One region of the Ensifer sp. Root142 genome, then DNA from elsewhere that is predicted to be linked to it. Evidence: predicted binding sites of a transcription regulator. Region 1 holds the regulator's gene; each other region holds the start of a gene.

What was found. Region 1 encodes HrcA, which represses chaperone genes, less so after heat shock. Its sites were predicted from a motif close to GTTAGCACTCNCNNNNNGNGAGTGCTAAC; they were not measured.
Positions count from the first base shown of each region.
Region 2: the regulator HrcA is predicted to act here: its motif matches at 3,839-3,867, upstream of groES (co-chaperone GroES).
Region 3: the regulator HrcA is predicted to act here: its motif matches at 4,854-4,882, upstream of ASD52_RS19015 (co-chaperone GroES).

Region 1 is NZ_LMFK01000012.1:106,754-113,063, reverse strand. It holds gene ASD52_RS13090 (D-arabinono-1,4-lactone oxidase) at 1-518, shown strand, start outside; partial or broken gene grpE (nucleotide exchange factor GrpE) at 591-1,211, opposite strand; gene hrcA (heat-inducible transcriptional repressor HrcA) at 1,366-2,445, opposite strand; gene rph (ribonuclease PH) at 2,605-3,324, shown strand; gene ASD52_RS13070 (VOC family protein) at 3,342-3,761, shown strand; gene rdgB (RdgB/HAM1 family non-canonical purine NTP pyrophosphatase) at 3,803-4,450, shown strand; gene hemW (radical SAM family heme chaperone HemW) at 4,570-5,751, shown strand; gene ASD52_RS13055 (glutathione S-transferase) at 5,893-6,310, opposite strand, start outside.
Region 2 is NZ_LMFK01000012.1:574,108-580,417, reverse strand. It holds gene ileS (isoleucine--tRNA ligase) at 1-1,266, opposite strand, end outside; gene ASD52_RS15300 (bifunctional riboflavin kinase/FAD synthetase) at 1,612-2,595, opposite strand; gene ASD52_RS15295 (TIGR01459 family HAD-type hydrolase) at 2,609-3,457, opposite strand; gene groES (co-chaperone GroES) at 3,926-4,222, shown strand; gene groL (chaperonin GroEL) at 4,285-5,922, shown strand.
Region 3 is NZ_LMFK01000017.1:52,783-59,092, forward strand. It holds gene dctP (TRAP transporter substrate-binding protein DctP) at 1-827, shown strand, start outside; gene ASD52_RS18985 (TRAP transporter small permease subunit) at 897-1,415, shown strand; gene ASD52_RS18990 (TRAP transporter large permease) at 1,412-2,713, shown strand; gene ASD52_RS18995 (type II 3-dehydroquinate dehydratase) at 2,728-3,180, shown strand; gene ASD52_RS19000 (NYN domain-containing protein) at 3,353-4,096, opposite strand; gene ASD52_RS19005 (BrnA antitoxin family protein) at 4,378-4,605, shown strand; gene ASD52_RS19015 (co-chaperone GroES) at 4,937-5,329, shown strand; gene groL (chaperonin GroEL) at 5,298-6,310, shown strand, end outside.

The DNA of each region.
Region 1 (6,310 bases):
AGACGTCCGACGTCTGCGAGATGAAGGTGATCGACATCACCGACCGGCCGCCGATGGAGCAGGGGTTCGAGAAGATCGCCTATTCCTCGGAGATCTATCCGATCGAGTATGTGCCGAACTTCCACGAACTTGAATATGCGGTGCCCATCGCCCACGGCAAGGAGGCTGTAAAAGCTGTGCGCAAGCTGATGCTGGAAAAGCACCCGACCTGCATCTACCCGATCGAATACCGCTTCACCGCAGGCGACACCGGCTGGATCAGCCCGTTCTACGAGCAGGATTCGATCACGCTTTCCGTCTCGGGCGAGCCGGGCACGGACTATTGGGAGTATCTCAAAGACGTCGATACGATCCTGCGCCAATACGGCTCGCGGCCGCATTGGGGGAAGCTGCATTTCCTCGGCGCGGAGGACGTGACTGCGCTCTATCCACGATCCGGCGATTTCCGGGCATTACGGGCGAAAGTCGACCCGGAGGGCCGTTTCCTCAACGATCACCTGCGGCAGTTGTTCGGTTGATATGATTGCCGAAAACAAGAAACGCCGCGCATCCGAGTGGACGCGCGGCGTTGAAATGGATCAGACCGCAGCTCAGGCCGCCGGGCTGTCGCCTTCCGTAGCTGCCGCCTTCGGGCCGCCCTTGGATACGCCGACCATGGCCGGGCGCAGCACGCGGTCGCCGATGGTGTAGCCGGCCTGAACGACCTGCAGCACCGTGTTGTTCGGCACGTCGGCGTTCGGGATTTCGAACATTGCCTGGTGGAAGTTCGGGTCGAACTTCTGGCCTTCCGGCTCAAGCTTCTTCACGCCGTGACGTTCCAGCGCCGACAGCATGGCGCGCTCGGTCATCTCGACACCTTCGATGAGGGCAGTAAGGCCCGCTTCTCCGGCTTCCTTCGCTTCAGCCGGGATGGCATCGAGCGCACGGCGCAGATTGTCGGAGACGGCGAGCATGTCGCGGGCAAAACCAGCAACGGAATAGGACTTGGCATCCTTGACGTCGCGTTCGGTGCGGCGGCGCAGGTTGTCCATTTCGGCGGCGAGCCTTAGATACTTGTCGCGCAGGTCGTTGTTCTCAGCCCTTGCAAGCTCCAGCGGATCGGGCTCGGCAACCGGCGCCGCTTCCACAACCTCGGGCGTATCGTTGACTGCCTCGTCGGTCGCGGCAGCTTCGTGTCCGTGCTTGTTTGTTTCGTCGGTCATGACGTTCTCCGGTGTTCGTCTGTCTTGTCTTCCGCATTCCGACGCCCGCGCGCAACGATGGCCGCATGGCGTAAAATGCCCAGTGACTGGATTTGATGCCGATATCGAGGTTTAGGGCCGAAAAATCAAGGGTTCAATGCTGCCTGTGGCCAAAAGCGCCTGATCAGCGCGAAAGCCGCGACATCAACTGCGCGGTATAATCGACCATCGGCACGATGCGCGAATAGTTGAGCCGCGTCGGACCGATGACGCCGACGGCGCCGACGATGCGATCTTCACTGTCGCGATAGGGCGCAACGATCAGCGACGAACCGGACAATGAAAACAACTTGTTCTCCGAACCGATGAAGATCCTGACACCCGGGCCGCTCTCTGCGAGGTCAAGCAGCTCGATCAGGCTGTCCTTCTTTTCCAGGTCGTCGAAGAGCATGCGCAGGCGGTCGATATCCTCGGTTCCCTCCAGGCCCTCGAGCAGGTTGGCCCGGCCGCGAACGATCAGCCGTGCCGGCTTTTCATCGCCCTCGTTGCCCGACCAGATCGCCAGTCCACGCTCGACCAGATCCTGGGACAGGGCATCGAGTTCGCTGCGCACGGTCTGCTTGACGGTTTCGAGCTGCGAGCGCACCTCGCCGATCGTCTGGCCGGCGAGATGGGCATTCAAGAAGTTCGCTGCTTCCGTCAGTTGCGAGCTCGTCACGCCGGCGGGAAGCTCGATGATGCGGTTTTCGACCTGGTCATGCTCGCCGACGAGCACGGCCAGCGCCTTGGTGGGCGCCAGCCGGATGAATTCGACATGCTTGAGCACCGGATCGTTCTTGGCGGTGATCACGAGGCCGGCGCCGCGCGACATGCCCGACAGCATCTGGCTTGCCTCTGCCAGCAGCGTATCGACCGGCTGGGCATGGTCGCTCAACCGCACGTGCCGATCGATCGAAGCACGATCTTCTGGGGAGAGATTGCCGACCTGCATGAAGGCGTCGACGAAGAAACGCAGGCCCGTCTGCGTCGGCAGGCGGCCGGCGCTGATGTGCGGCGAATAGATCAGCCCGAGATCTTCGAGGTCGCTCATCACATTGCGCACGGACGCCGGCGACAGCGACATCGGCAGCAACCGCGAAAGGTTGCGTGAGCCGAGAGGCTCTCCGCTGTTCAAATAGGTTTCGACGATGCGACGGAAGATTTCACCGGAACGCTCGTCCAGCGCCGCCGCGATATCGGTCACTCCGGGATTGCGCAGTACCATGTCGCTCCATGTTCGCAGGCCAATCCTGCCGCCGGAAATATAGTGATCCCCGCGCCCGATAGCAAAAGGGAAAAATCGCCCCGATCCCCGGCTGTCCACCGGTTCCCTTTGGCTGCGCCATGCTCTAGAAGGCTCACCAGATACGATAGGAGTTTGATGATGCGGCCATCCGGCAGAAAAATCGACCAAATGCGCAAGGTTTCGTTCGAGCGCAATTTCTCCAAGCACGCGGAAGGCTCCTGTCTGGTGCGATTCGGCGATACGCACGTGCTGTGCACAGCCAGCCTTGAGGAAAAGGTTCCGGCCTGGCTGCGCAACGGCGGCAAGGGTTGGGTGACGGCCGAATACGGCATGCTGCCGCGCGCCACCGGCGAGCGCATGCGTCGCGAAGCCTCGAGCGGCAAGCAGAGCGGCCGCACCCAGGAAATCCAGCGCTTGATCGGCCGGTCGCTGCGCGCCGTCGTCGATCTGCCCGCACTCGGCGAACGCCAGATCTCGATCGACTGCGACGTCATCCAGGCTGATGGCGGCACGCGCACGGCCTCGATCACCGGCGCCTGGGTGGCGCTGCATGACTGCCTGAAGTGGATGGAAGCCCGCAACATGGTGAAGGTCGAGAAGGTCCTGAAGGACCATGTCGCCGCCATATCCTGTGGCATCTTCGCCAACCAGTCGATCATCGACCTCGACTACCTCGAAGATTCCGCCGCCGAGACCGACGCGAATTTCGTCATGACCGGCACCGGCGGCATTGTCGAGATCCAGGGCACGGCCGAAGGCAAACCCTTCAGCGAAGCGGAATTCGCAAGCCTGCTCGGACTGGCAAAGACCGGCATTGCCGAGCTTGTCGCACTGCAGAAGCAGGCGATCGCCGGCTGACGAGAAGGACGGAGACGATGGCCCCGGCGCTGGATGGCATTCTTGAGACTGCGCTCTATGCGTCGGATCTCGACGCCGCCGAGGCCTTCTACAGCGGTGTGCTGGGGCTGGAGAAGATTACACGGCGGGAGAACCGACATGTGTTCTTTCGCTGTGGCTCGGGCGTTCTGCTGATTTTCAATCCTGCGGAAACGGTCAAACCGCCTTCGCCGGATGCGGCCCTGCCGGTGCCGCCGCACGGCACCACCGGCCAGGGCCACATGTGCTTCCGCGTTTCCGCGTCGGCACTCGACGCCTGGAGGGCCAAGCTGGAAACGGCGGGTGTCACGATCGAAGCCGATGTTGTCTGGCCGAACGGCACGCGCTCCTTCTACTTCCGCGATCCGGCCGGCAACAGCCTCGAATGCGCGGAACCGGGCCTCTGGTCCATCGAATGAACCGCGGCCTTCGCGCCGCATCTTTTAAGAGACGACACATCATGCGCACACTGGATGACAAGACGCTCATCGTCGCCAGCCACAATGCCGGCAAGATCCGCGAGATCCGCGACCTGATCGGGCCGCTCGGCTTCGAGGCCAAGTCGGCAGCCGACCTCGACTTCGTCGAACCGGATGAGACCGGCACGACCTTCGAGGAAAACGCGACGATCAAGGCGCTCGCCTCGGCCAAGGCCTCGGGCCTGCCGGCGCTTTCGGACGATTCCGGCCTGGCGATCGACGCACTTGATGGCGCACCTGGCGTCTACACCGCCAACTGGGCCGAACGCGAAGACGGCAGCCGCGATTTCGCCATGGCGATGGAAAAGGTCGAAAAGGCGCTGCAGGGCAAGGGCGCAAGTGCGCCTGAAAAACGCACGGCCCGTTTCGTCTCGGTGCTTTGCCTTGCCTGGCCAGACGGCCATGTCGAACTTTTCCGCGGCGAGGTCGAGGGCCATGTCGTGTGGCCGCCGCGCGGCGACCAGGGTTTTGGCTACGATCCGGTCTTTCAGCCGAAGGGTTACGACACTACATTCGGCGAGATGAGCGCGGACGAGAAACACGGCTGGAAGCCGGGCGATGCTGAAGCGCTGTCGCACCGTGCCCGCGCCTTCAAGATCTTCGCCGAAACCTGCCTTGGAGCGGGCTGAGGAAACGTGTATGCGGTTTTCCGCAACATCCCGCTCCAATTTGTTAGAAGCGATCGCGGTCATGACTTCGGGTCGATCGGCCCAAGGTCAACGTGATCTACCGCATGAGAGACGCAACGATGCAGACGGCCACGCTATCGGCACTCGGTGACGGCATGGATCCCGGTTTCGGGATCTATGTGCACTGGCCGTTCTGCGCGGCCAAATGCCCCTATTGCGACTTCAACAGCCACGTGCGCCACCAGCCGATCGACCAGCCGCGTTTCGTCGCCGCTTTCCTCAAGGAAATGGCGGAGGCGCGTGAGCTTTCCGGTCCACGCACCGTCACCAGCATCTTCATCGGCGGCGGCACGCCGTCGTTGATGGATCCGGCAACGGTCGACGCTATCCTCTCGGGCATCGCCCGCGAATGGCATGTGCCCGATGGCATCGAGATCACCATGGAGGCGAACCCTTCGAGTGTCGAGGCGACGCGCTTCCACGGCTATCGCGCGGCCGGCGTCAACCGTGTCTCGCTCGGCGTGCAGGCGCTGAACGACCGGGACCTCAAATTTCTCGGCCGGCTGCACAATGTCGAAGACGCGCTGAAAGCGATCCGGCTGGCGCGCGAGATCTTCCCGCGCATGTCCTTCGACCTGATCTATGCCCGCCCCAACCAGACGGTCGAGGAATGGGAACGCGAGCTCAAGGAGGCCGTCTCCTATGCCGTCGACCACCTGTCGCTCTACCAGCTGACGATCGAGGAGGGCACGCCCTTCTTCGGCCTGCACAAGGCCGGCAAGCTGATCGTTCCTGATGGTGAGCAATCGGCGGTCCTCTACGAGGCGACCCAAGACATCACGGCGGCGATCGGCATGCCCGCCTACGAGGTCTCCAACCATGCCCGCCCTGGTGCCGAGAGCCGGCACAACCTCACCTACTGGCGCTATGGCGACTATGCCGGCGTCGGGCCTGGTGCCCATGGCCGCCTCAGCGTCGGCGGCGCCAAGCTGGCGACGGCGACCGAGCGCAAGCCGGAGGAATGGCTGCGGCTGGTCGAAACCTACGGCCACGGCATGGTCGAGCGCGAAGTGCTCGACCTCGAGGCCCAGTCCGACGAATTGTTACTGATGGGCCTGCGCCTCAAGGAAGGCGTCGATCTCGCCCGCTGGCAGACGCTGTCCGGCCGCGATCCCGATCCAGACCGCGAGCAGTTCCTGATCGACCACGGGTTCATCGAGCGGCTGGGAAATTCCCGCCTGCGCTGCACGCCTTCCGGCATGTTGATTCTCGACGCCGTCGTCGCCGACCTCGCCTGCTAGCGCTTTTCCAGGAAAAGTGCGAAGCGGTTTTCCGTCAGGAAATGCGTAGAGCAAGGAAATATCGCGTCTCGATGCCACCGTCTGAGACGCAAATGTTTTAGCGGCCGCCCTGCCTGCATCCAACGCAAGGAAACCGAAGGCTCAATCGTGGGTCTCGCCGGAGAGCGGCGTCGCGCGCATCGATGGTCGTTCCTCGAAGGCATCGAACCAGACGCTCAGCTTCGTCCGGTCACGGAACGACGGCAGGTCGCGGAACGCCATCCAGGACAGGGTCGTGGCGAGCGCGATGTGGCCGATATCAAGCGGCGCGTCGACATCGAGCGTCTGCTCCAGCCAGTCATAGGTCTGCTCGATCTTTTCGGCATAGCCGTCGGCGAGCGCCGGATAGCGCAAGGCTTCCGGGCGTCGCTCCGTTTCCCAACGCAACCCGATCCCCGCCTGCGCCAGCCCTTGCGCCACGGCCTGCAATCTCAGGGCATGCCAGCGCGCCTCGCCGCTTTCGGGGATGAGCTTGCGGCTATCATGCAGCGTATCGAAATAGGCGCAGATGACGTCGGAA
Region 2 (6,310 bases), 470 kb from region 1:
CGCCTTGATGACGCGATCATTGGCATCGCCCTTCTTGCCCTTGTCGTCGAGCACGCGGCCGGCGCCACCTTCGGCGTCCGGGCCGAAGCCATGGGCGTCGGCGGTGAAATAACCGGCGTCGTCGACGGTGAACGGAATTGCCGAGGAGATGCCGCGGGCTTCAAGCGCGCGGGCATTGTCCATCCAGGCGTCAAAGTCCTCGCGGCCGTGGCTCGGCGCCGTGTGCACGAAGCCGGTGCCGGCGTCGTCGGTGACATGGTCGCCATCGAGCAACGGCACCTTGAACGCGTAACCGCCACCCAGCCCATGCAGCGGATGGGCGCAGGTGACGGCGGCCAGTTCAGCGCCCTCGATGTCGCGGACGAAATTGAAGGTGAGCTTCGCCTTGGCGGCGGACTCGTCTGCCAGACGTTTGGCGAAGATCAGCTTTTCGCCGGGCTGCGGACCGAAATCGTTCTCTGCAGTCGCAACCTCGTAGAGACCATAGGCGTAACGCGAGGAGAAGGCGATGGCGCGGTTGCCGGGGATCGTCCAGGGTGTGGTCGTCCAGATCACGACGAAGGTGCCTGCAAGATCTGCCGAGCCTTCGGTGACCGGGAACTTCACCCAGATCATGTCGCTTTCGACGTCGGCATATTCGACTTCGGCTTCGGCCAGCGCCGTGCGCTCGACGACCGACCACATCACCGGCTTGGAGCCGCGATAGAGCTGCCCCATCTTGGCGATTTTCATCAGTTCGCCGGCGATGCGGGCTTCGGCGTGGAAGTTCATCGTCGTATAGGGGTTGTCGAAGTCGCCCTCAATGCCGAGGCGCTTGAACTCTTCCGCCTGGATCTGGATCCAGCCCGCAGCGAAGTCGCGGCATTCCTTGCGGAACTCGTTAACCGGGACCTCGTCCTTGTTCTGGCCCTTCTCGCGATACTTCTCCTCGATCTTCCATTCGATCGGCAGGCCGTGGCAATCCCAGCCCGGCACGTAGTTGGCGTCGAAGCCGCGCATCTGGAACGAGCGGTTGATGACGTCCTTGAGGATCTTGTTCAGCGCATGGCCGATATGGATGTTGCCGTTGGCGTAGGGAGGGCCGTCATGCAGCACGAATTTCTCGCGACCGGCGGCCGAGGCACGCAGCTTCTTGTAGAGACCCATCTTCTGCCAGCGGGAAACCGTTTCGGGCTCCTTCTGCGGCAGGCCGGCACGCATCGGAAACTCCGTCTGCGGCAGATAGAGGGTGGAGGAATAGTCGATCTTCTCAGCGGTATCTGTCATGGTCTTTGCAATCGTCTTTTCCGCGCGGATCATCGCGCATGCGAAAGGGTTCGGTATCCGGCGCATAACCCTGAAATCGGGATCGATTTTCGGAAAAGGATCATGCGCAGCTTCAAAGTGTTCGAGCTACCTTAGCGTGTCCAAGAGACGCGCGGCGCTCCAGAGATGACTGAGGCGTTGGAAACGCCGAAATCCCGGACCTTCCGGCGGCCTAGTGCGCGCGGAAAGCCGGGCCAATAATTCGCTGATCGATGGTCAGTCGACGGTGCCGGGTCATGGTGGCCGGTTGTTTAAGGCGTTTTCGGCCTTTTGAAAAGGTCCGCCGCTTCGGCGCGACGGATTTCTTTAGGCGAAGTTGATCCGGCGATCGATATCGCTCAAGGGCGTGACGCCGGAGAGCAACGCCCTCGCCTCGTCTTCGTCCTTTCGGATCTGCGCCACCAGCGGGTCGAGCCCGTCGAACTTCAGCTCGTCGCGCAGGTGGCCGAAGAACGAAACCGAACAGACCTCGCCGTAGAGATCGCCGGAAAAATCGAAGACGAAGGTTTCAAGCAACGCCTCGCCGTCGCTGTCGACGGTCGGACGCCGGCCAAAGCTGGCAACGCCATCATAGAGCGAGCCGTCAGCCCGGCGGAAGCGCACGGCATAGATGCCGGTTCTAAGTTCGACCTCGGGCGGTAGACGCATGTTGGCCGTGGGATAGCCGAGGGTCCGCCCGAGTTTTTTGCCGTCGATTACTTCGGCCTCGACCGTGTAGCGATAGCCGAGCAAGCCGGCCGCGTGAGAAACGTCGCCCTGGCCGAGCAGCGAGCGAATGAAGCTCGAGGAGATCACCGAGGCATTCTCATCGCGGAAGGCGTCGACCAGGGTGACGCCGAAGCCGTTTTCGCCGCCCGCCGCCATCAGAAAGGCGGGACCGCCTTCGCGCCCCTTGCCGAAATGGAAATCGAACCCGGTGACCACATGCGAGGCATGCAGCCACTCCAGGAGCACCCGATGGATGAAATCGGACGCGGAAAGTTCGGAGAAGGTGCGATCGAACGGGTATTCGATGACGGCGCCAAACCCCATGCCTTCGAGGATACGGGCTTTCAGCGGTGCGGGCGTCAGCCGGAAGACCGGCGTGTCTGGCCGAAAGACCGTGCGCGGATGCGGCTCGAAGGTCAACACCAGTGCGGGAACGCCGCGTGCCGCGGCTTCTTCCAGCGCTCGCTCCAGCACGGATTGGTGGCCGCGGTGAACACCGTCGAAATTGCCGATGGCGACAACGCCGCCACGCAGACGCTCGGGCAGCGGGTCGCGGGTTTCGTTGCGATGAAAAACCGTCATCTCGATCTTCCCGTCAGGCGAGCCTGGGCATCCACCACTTCGGCGAAGCACCTTCCTTCCTCAGGAAGGCAGTAAGCTTCGCCTCGTCGGTGCGGCTTTCGTTCATGTATTCTTGCGCGTGAATACCGGCACTGATGTAAAGCAGATCGAAGCCGGCATCCTGGGCGCCCTTGACATCGGTCGGCATACCGTCGCCGACGGCGATGACACGCGACAGATCGAGTGGACCGCGAACGGCCTTGGCTTCCGTCAGCGCGGCACGGTAGATGGAGATATAGGGCTTTCCGGCGATCCGGGCTTCGCCGCCGAGCTCCTCGTAAAGCTTGGCGATGGCGCCGGCACAGGGGATCAGCCGGTGGCCGCGCTCGACCACCAGGTCCGGATTGGCGCAGATGAACGGGATCTTGCGCTTGGCAAGTCCGGTCAGCGTCGCGCGATAGTGCTCCGGCGTTTCGGTTTCATCGTCGTAGAAGCCGGCGCAGACGACGGTCTCTGCATCTTCCGACGAGACGATCTCGGTGCCGAGCCCTTCGAGCAACGGCAGATCGCGTTCGGCGCCGATGAAGAAAATCTTCTTGTCGGCTGCGGCGATCAAGGTGCGGGTCACATCGCCCGACGTGACGATGCGATCATAGGCTTCATCGGGAACGCCCAGCCCGCGGATCTGTACCTTGACGCTGGGGCTTGGCCGGGGAGAATTGGTGATGAGGACAACCGTAAGCCCTGCTGCACGCGCTTCCGCCAGGGCCTCGCAGGCCGACGCAAACGCCTGAACGCCGTTGTGGAGAACACCCCAGACGTCACAGAGCACGACGTCATAGCGCCCTGCGATTTCCCGAAAACTGTTGATCCTTGCGGCCATGCGGGCTTCCTGCAAACTCGGTTTCCGGCTTGCATGGCAAGGAAGGGCCGAGAATACAAGCCTCGCGCCTAGAAAATCGCCGCCATTCCCAAGGATTCGGCGCCCGCCCCTCCCTCATGCCGAGGAGACGGTCCACGGGACATCAGCGTCAGGGCCTGCCGACCCCGAGGCTCATGATAACAACCGGATCGGGCAGCGAGACCAGGCAAATCCTCGATATCGGATCTGCCCAAATTCCGACCGCTTCATGCAATAGGCAGGCAAACGTTCCGGCCCGGCCGCCGTTCGTTGCCTGTCATCAGCCGCCGATAATCATGTCGCCTGAAATTTTTTGAACGGCCAATCCTTGACTCGTCCCGGACCCAGCCTTATCTCGGCCTCGCTAGCACTCGACAAAAGAGAGTGCTAACACCCATCCATCGGGTCGTTGAGCGATCCGTAGTGTCATTTGATCGAGGGATTAGACTAATGGCAAGCACCAATTTCCGCCCGCTGCACGACCGCGTTGTCGTCCGCCGCGTCGAGTCTGAGGAAAAGACCAAGGGCGGCATCATCATTCCGGACACCGCTAAGGAAAAGCCGCAGGAAGGCGAAATCGTCGCTGTTGGCTCGGGCGCCCGTGACGAAAGCGGCAAGGTTGTTGCTCTCGACGTCAAGGCTGGCGACCGCGTTCTGTTCGGCAAGTGGTCGGGCACCGAAGTCAAGATCAACGGCGAAGACCTTCTCATCATGAAGGAAGCCGACATCATGGGCATCATCGGCTGATCTGCCGTCGTCCACACCTTTTCATGACAACCAATGGGCAATGAGCCCGGGAGTTTTCTCAAATGGCTGCAAAAGAAATCAAATTCGGCCGCACCGCGCGCGAAAAGATGCTGCGTGGCGTCGATATCCTCGCTGACGCCGTAAAGGTCACGCTCGGCCCGAAGGGCCGTAACGTCATCATCGACAAGTCCTTCGGCGCTCCGCGCATCACCAAGGACGGCGTATCAGTTGCCAAGGAAATCGAACTTGAAGACAAGTTCGAAAACATGGGCGCCCAGATGGTCCGCGAAGTTGCTTCGAAGACCAACGACATCGCCGGCGACGGCACCACGACTGCAACCGTTCTGGCCCAGGCGATCGTTCGCGAAGGCGCCAAGGCTGTTGCTGCCGGCATGAACCCGATGGACCTGAAGCGCGGCATCGACCTCGCTGTCACCGAAGTCGTCAAGGATCTCCAGGCCAAGGCCAAGAAGATCAACACTTCGGAAGAAGTCGCACAGGTCGGCACGATCTCGGCAAACGGCGAGCGTCAGATCGGCCTCGACATCGCAGAAGCGATGCAGAAGGTCGGCAACGAAGGCGTCATCACGGTTGAAGAAGCCAAGACCGCCGAAACCGAACTCGAAGTCGTCGAAGGCATGCAGTTCGACCGTGGCTACCTCAGCCCCTACTTCGTCACCAACCCGGAAAAGATGGTCGCTGACCTCGACGACGTCTTCGTTCTCCTCCACGAGAAGAAGCTCTCGAACCTCCAGGCCATGCTCCCGGTTCTCGAAGCTGTCGTTCAGACCGGCAAGCCGCTCCTCATCATCGCTGAAGACGTCGAAGGCGAAGCTCTTGCTACGCTCGTCGTCAACAAGCTGCGTGGCGGCCTGAAGATCGCTGCCGTCAAGGCTCCGGGCTTCGGCGATCGCCGCAAGGCCATGCTCGAAGACATCGCCATCCTGACCGGTGGTACCGTGATCTCCGAAGACCTCGGCATCAAGCTCGAAAACGTCACGCTCGACATGCTCGGCCGTGCGAAGAAGGTTTCGATCTCCAAGGAAAACACCACGATCGTCGACGGTGCTGGCCAGAAGAGCGACATCGAAGGCCGCGTTTCGCAGATCAAGGCTCAGATCGAAGAAACCACTTCTGACTACGACCGCGAAAAGCTGCAGGAACGTCTTGCCAAGCTCGCTGGCGGCGTTGCCGTAATCCGCGTTGGCGGCTCGACGGAAGTTGAAGTGAAGGAAAAGAAGGACCGCATCGACGACGCTCTCAACGCGACGCGCGCTGCTGTTCAGGAAGGCATCGTACCGGGCGGCGGCGTTGCCCTGCTGCGTTCTTCCGTCAAGATCACCGTCAAGGGTGTGAACGACGACCAGGAAGCCGGCATCAACATCGTTCGTCGCGCTCTGCAGGCTCCGGCCCGCCAGATCGCTGAGAACGCTGGTGACGAAGCTTCGATCGTTGTCGGCAAGATCCTCGACAAGGACCAGGACAACTTCGGCTACAACGCCCAGACCGGCGAATATGGCGACATGATTGCCATGGGCATCATCGACCCGGTCAAGGTTGTTCGCACCGCCCTTCAGGACGCGGCTTCGGTTGCTGGCCTTCTCGTTACGACGGAAGCCATGATCGCCGAACTGCCGAAGAAGGACTCGCCGGCGATGCCGGGCGGCATGGGCGGCATGGGCGGCATGGACATGATGTGATAGGGCGCCAGCCCAATCGCAGCATTGTCCATAGAGCTTCGCCCATGCACCAAGAGCAGTTCAGCGCGTCAAGCGCGCTGAACGGGCGGCATGGACATGATGTGATAGGGCGCCAGCCCAATCGCAGCATTGTCCATAAAGCTTTGCCCATGCACTAAGAGCGGTTCAGCGCGTCAAGCGCGCTGAACGGGCAGCATGGACATGATGTGATAGGGCGCCAGCCTTATCGCGGACCTGTTCAAGCAGATCCACGATGATCCATTCGGATCGGAAAGGGCGACCCTCGGGTCGCCCTTTCTCGTTTTTGCGATAATCCTGCGGTTGCATCTAACGTGCACGTCAAAGCTGTCCGCAGGAAAAATTACCCGGTAGCTGCGGCGGCACTAAA
Region 3 (6,310 bases), on a different contig from region 1:
ATGCCATCAAGGACAGCTTCACGCTGGAGCCGTTCTATGGCGGAACGCTCTTCAAGCAGGGCACCGAACTGGTGGCTCTCCAGCGCGGCAACCTGCAGATGGGCAATATCGCCCCGCAGGATATCTCAAACCAGATTCCCGAATGGTCTGTGCTGACCTCAGCCTATCTGTTCCGCGATGCCGCCCATCTCAAGGCGTTCTTCGACAGCGATACCGGCGCGGAATTCAAGAAAATGGCGGAAGATCAGCTCGGCGTGCATATTTTGGGTCCGACCTATTTCGGTGCACGTCAGGTGGGGCTTAAACCGGAAAAGAAGATTGCAACACCTGCCGACATGGCCGGTATCAAGCTTCGGATGCCGGGTGGCGACGCCTGGCAGTTCCTGGGGGCTGCGCTCGGCGCAAATCCGACGCCTATGGCCTATGCCGAAGTCTATACCGGTCTGCAGACCGGCGCGATCGACGGACAGGACAATCCGCTTCCGAACGTCAAGAACATGAAGTTCTATGAAGTGATGTCGCAGATCGTGCTGACCTCGCATCTGATCGGTTACGATCTGCTGACTGTTTCCAGCAAGGTGTGGGCCGACATGTCGCCGGAACAGCAGACAGCGTTCCAGGCGGCGGCGGATAGGGCGATGGCCTGGAGCCAGGAACAGCACCTGGCGCAGGAAAAGGCTCTGGTCGACGAGTTCAAGGCAGCCGGCCTCAAAATCTATGAACCGGACATTGCCGCATTCCGGAAGCATGCACAGGAGAAGTATCTCTCCTCCGATCTCGCAAAATCGTGGCCTGAAGGCATCCTCGAGAAAATAGCAGCCCTGTAGTCGTATCAGCGACAAAAAGATGTCGGCCGGGTTCGACCCGGCCGATTGGGTGAGGTGAGGAGGAATTTCGTGTCCGAGAGACTGCTTGCCTTTGGCCGGTGGCTGCGCCGGCGGGCTGAAAACATTTTGGCCCTCATGCTGTTGGGCATGTTCGTCGTGTTTCTGTTGCAGATCCTGTTCCGCTATGTCCTCAATCTCTCCATTGGCTGGACGCACGAAGTCAGCGTTGCTCTGTGGATCTGGATAGTGCTCTTCGGGTCCGCTTTCGTGATCGGCGAGAGTGAAGAAATCCGGTTCGATTTCTTCTGGGCTAGCGCGTCCGCCCGTGCCCGCCGCATCATGACGCTGATTTTTGCCGTGGCTCTTGTCGTCGCCTTCGGCGTCTCGCTGCCGGCCGTCATAGACTACGTCATGTTTATGAAGGTCGAGAAGACAGCCTATCTCAAGATCCGCTTCGACTATCTCTACTCGATCTACGTCGTCTTTGCGGTAGCAATGATCGTGCGCTACATCTGGCTTGCATGGCAGGCAGCCTTCGGCAAAGCGCCGGACGCTTTCGATCCCACGAAAGCGAGCTCCGGCGTATGAATTTCACCAGTCCTTTTTCGCTTACCATTGTCCTCATCACGGCTCTTGCCTTTTTGGGCTTGCCGATAGGGCTGTCGATGATCGTTGGTTCGATCCTGTACCTGTTTCTTGTCGGAGCCGACATGGGAACGGTGGCCGAGCAATTTCTGAACGGCATGTATTCCAACTATATCATTCTTGCAGTGCCGCTGTTTGTGCTCGCTGCCGAATTCATGAACATCGGCTCGATGACGGAGCGGCTTCTCAACTTCTGTAATGTTCTCGTTGGTCGGTTCCGCGGCGGCCTTGCGCAGGTGAACGTGGTGCAGAGCATCGTATTTGCGGGCATGTCCGGCTCTGCGATCGCGGATGCGGCGGGCAGCGGGCGCATGATGCAGAATATGATGACCCGAGACGGGCGTTACACGCCAAGCTATGCCGCCGCGTTGACGGCTGTGACCTCCGTCATCGGCCCGATCATTCCTCCTTCCATTCCAATGGTAATCTACGCGCTCGTTTCGGACGCATCGATCGGCTATCTCTTTATCGGCGGCATGATCCCTGGACTGTTGATGGCACTTCTGCAGATGGTGCAGGTTGCAATCACCGCGCGGCGCAAGAACTTTCCGGTGGAGGACCCCGTACCGCTTCGCGATATCCCGAAGATCACCTGGCAGGCGCTTCCGGCGCTCATGATGCCGGTCGTTCTGCTTGGCTGCATCTATTCGGGCATCACGACACCGACTGAGGCTGCAGCTCTTGCGGCGGCCTACGCGCTGGCCATTTCCGTCGTGATCTATCGCAGTATTTCGTTGGTGGCCTTCTACGACGCATTAAAGACCAGCTCGAAGACGACAGCATCAATCGGCATGCTGATCGCCGGCTCGCTGGTCTTCAACTACGTTGTCACGATTGAGAACATCCCGGAGACACTGCGTGTGCTTTTGACGGGTTGGGATCTGTCACCAATTGGCTTTCTGATCCTCGTCAACGTCCTTCTGCTCCTGCTAGGCTGCGTGCTGGAGGGGACAGCAATCCTACTGATTATCGTTCCCGTATTCATCCCGACCGCGCAAGCGCTTGGTATCGATATGGTGCATTTCGGGGTCATGGTGGTCGTCAACGTCATGTTGGGGCTGGTTACACCACCCTACGGGCTGTTGCTTTTTATCATGACCAACATTTCCGGTGCGCCGGTGCGCGACATCATTCGCGACGCGTTGCCGTTTCTTGGCTGGATGGTGCTCTGCCTGGCGCTCATCACCTTCTTTCCCGACCTCGTACTCTGGTTGCCGCGCCTCACGGGCTACCAGGGGTAACAGGTAAAGCGATCATGACAGACCCCAAACCCCTCTTCATTCTCAACGGACCAAACCTCAACCGGCTTGGAAAACGCGAGCCGGAGATTTACGGCTACACGACACTCGGCGAAATCGAAACGTGGTGCAAGCAGGCGGCTGGAAAGCGGCCGGTGGAATTTCGCCAGACGAACAGCGAGGAACGGCTTATCGAATGGGTGCACGAAGCGATCGATGAGGACGCTGCAGGCATCATCATCAATCCAGCCGCGTTCACGTTCACATCGCTTGCTTTGCTGGATGCGTTAAAGATGTTTCCAGGCCCGATCATCGAATTTCACATCAGCAATGTTCACAGGCGTGAACCGATCTATCACCGCTCCTACGTCTCGATGCGTGCTACTGCGGTAATAGCGGGTCTGGGGGCTACAGGCTATCCCACAGCGGTTCATGCCATTGAAGCGCTCATTGAGCAAAACAAGGTCTGATGGTGCTCGCAATGTCTTGCGCCACTCCCGACACACAGAGCTGTGCTATCGATCCGCGTCGACTATGCTCCAGCTTGCGAGCAGGCTTCGGCAAGAGGCGATCTTAGCAAGGGGCTCGCATTTGGCGGTCACGCACAGGGCGACACCTTCCGGGAGTTCGAATGGCGGGGACTCAGGCCTTTTTTTTAGATGCTTGTTGTTTAACGCGGATCCGTAGCGGCTTGCCTTCCATTTGCTCGATATCGAAGGCGTTTGTCTTGCGCACGAGATCGCTGAGCTTGCGAAAGCCGTAGGTTCGCGGATCGAAGTCCGATGCCAGGTTCGCCAATTGCGTGCCGATGGACCCAAGCGGGACCCATCCGTCTTCGCTTTCCATCTGGGAGATGACCTTCTTGATGATGGGGGTCGCGGCCTTCGGCTGCTGAAGCGGAGTGGGCGTCTGAGCCGATTCCGCACCATTTGACGCGACGATCGGTAGGAGGTTTTCCGTGTAAATGAATCTGCGGCATGCCTGACGGAAGCTTTCCGGCGTCTTTTGCTCGCCGAAGCCGAAAACATCGGTGCCTTGCTCGCGGATCCGCGACGCCAGACGTGTAAAATCACTATCGGACGAGACCAGACAGAAGCCATCGAAGCGACCGCTGTGCAACAGATCCATTGCGTCGATCACGAGGGTGATATCAGACGCGTTCTTTCCGGTGGTATACGCAAACTGCTGCTGCGGTATGATTGCGTGACGCGACAGCACTTCGATCCATGCTTTCGATCGTCCACTGGCGAAATCTCCGTAGATGCGCCTGACGCTGGCCTCTCCGATCTTGGCGATTTCCTCAAACAGGCCATCGGCAATTTTAGCCGAAGCATTGTCGGCATCGATCAGGACGGCGAGACGAGGAGACCGTGCTTCACCAGACATTGAACTCTCCTTTCACTTCCGCGACGGCTCGAATGTGTTCCCAGCTGTTCCAGCTTTGAGAGGTCAGTTCCGGCTGGAGGCGGTATGAGCCCTAAGCCTGCTCTAATGAGAGGCCTGCTTCGCTCACCTGAAAAGCAACCGATCACTCAATCCCCCATAAAGCCCTTGCCACAAGGCGTCCATGTATGAAGCATACAAACGCTACTTTGGGAATCCTTGCACTTCCTAACACGTGCCAGCTCGGGGCGAGAAATGGCATCAGAAAGGCATGAGGCTGGCAGATGGTTAAAGCTAATTCCACACGAGCTACCAGCGACTTGGTGCAGCAGGTTCTGGAACGTCCGCGAGCGCTCAAGAAGAAAGTGTTGCCCTCCGACGGTTCCACGACGAAACTCACCCTCAACGTCGATACCGACGTGGTCGACTGGTTCAAGTTATCCGGTGCCCATTGGCGCTCAAGGATGCAAGAGGCTCTTCGAAACGCCACCGAACTCGACAAGGATGTTTGATCCCGACGGATCCGTCTCGAATTTCCTCGGCAACAACCGGGTATCCTTCTCTTTGGCGTGCGAAACCGCGAGTTTGACGGCGGAGCCAAATCCCACGCTGCTGCCCACAGTCAACGTGGCTGCCGCCTCGCATTGGGGCAAAGGAGAAAAACCGACGGCCGCGTCTGGCCTCTCCGTTGGCGCGTTGAGGTCGCTCTCGATCGGTGAGGAGCCCTATTGGTAGGAGACGATGTCGGCGGAATATGTATTTTGGCACTCCTATCTATCGAGTGCCAAAGGTGCTATGTAAGGATTGCAGCCGCCCTATGTGCAGGCCGCAGAAAGAATCCCTATGAAAATCCGTCCACTGCATGACCGCGCCGTCATCCGGCGCGCGCAAGGCTATCTCAAATCCAAGGGCGGGATCATCACTCGCGACATTGCCAAGGAAAAGCCGCAGGAAGGCGAAGTGATCGCCGGCTGTCGAGGCACCCGTAATGAATGCGGCAAGCTGATTCCGCTCGACGCCACGTTCGGTGATAGGATCTTGCTCGGCAAGCGGTCCGGTACCGATTTCAGGATCGACGGTGAGGCACCCCTGATCAAGAACGAGCCCGACATCATGGACGTTGTCGAAAAGACCGTCGCGGCCAAGAAAGCTGCCTGGCCGTCGATTTCCGACCGCAATCTCAAGACCGAACTGGACGAACACAATGTCTGCCAAGGAAATCAAATTCTCCACTGATGCGCGCGATCGCATGCTGCGCGGTGTCGAGTTGCTCAACAACGCCGTCAAGGTGACGCTGGGCCCCAAGGGCCGCAATGTTGTCATCGACAGGGCCTATGGCGCGCCGCGCATCACCAAGGACGGGGTCGCAGTTGCCAGGGAAATCGAGCTGGCCGACAAGTTCGAGAACATGGGCGCGCAGATGGTGCGCGAGGTGGCCTCTAAGACCAACGACCTCGCCGGTGACGGCACCACGACGGCGACTGTGCTCGCTGCCTCCATCCTGCGCGAAGGCGTCAAACTCGTCGCCGCCGGCATGAATCCCATGGACCTCAAGCGTGGCATTGACCTTGGTGTCGCTGCTGTCGTCAAGGAAATCCAGGCGCGCGCCAAGAAGGTAGAGTCTTCGGGCGAGATTGCGCAAGTCGGAACCATTGCCGCCAATGGCGACGCGACGGTCGGCGAGATGATCGCCAAGGCGATGGACAAGGTCGGTAATGAAGGCGTAATCACCGTCGAGGAAGCCAAGACGGCCGAGACCGAGCTCGACGTTGTCGAGGGCATGCAATTCGACCGCGGCTATCTCTCGCCCTATTTCGTCACCAATGCCGAGAAGATGCGCGTGGAGCTGGAGGACCCCTACATCCTCATCCACGAAAAGAAGCTTGGCAATTTACAAGCTATGCTGCCAATACTCGAGGCGGCCGTGCAGAGCGGCAAACCGCTGCTGATCCTCTCCGAGGATGTCGAGGGCGAGGTTCTGGCGACGCTGGTTGTAAACAAGTTGCGCGGTGGCCTGAAGGTCGCGGCCGTCAAGGCCCCGGGCTTCGGCGATCGCCGCAGGGCCATACTGGAAGACATTGCCGTCCTCACGGCCGGTCAGATGATCTCCGAGGATCTCGGCATCAAGCTCGAGAACGTCACGCTCGACATGCTCGGCCACGCCAAGCGCGTGCTGATCGAGAAGGACACCACCACGATTATCGACGGCTCCGGCGA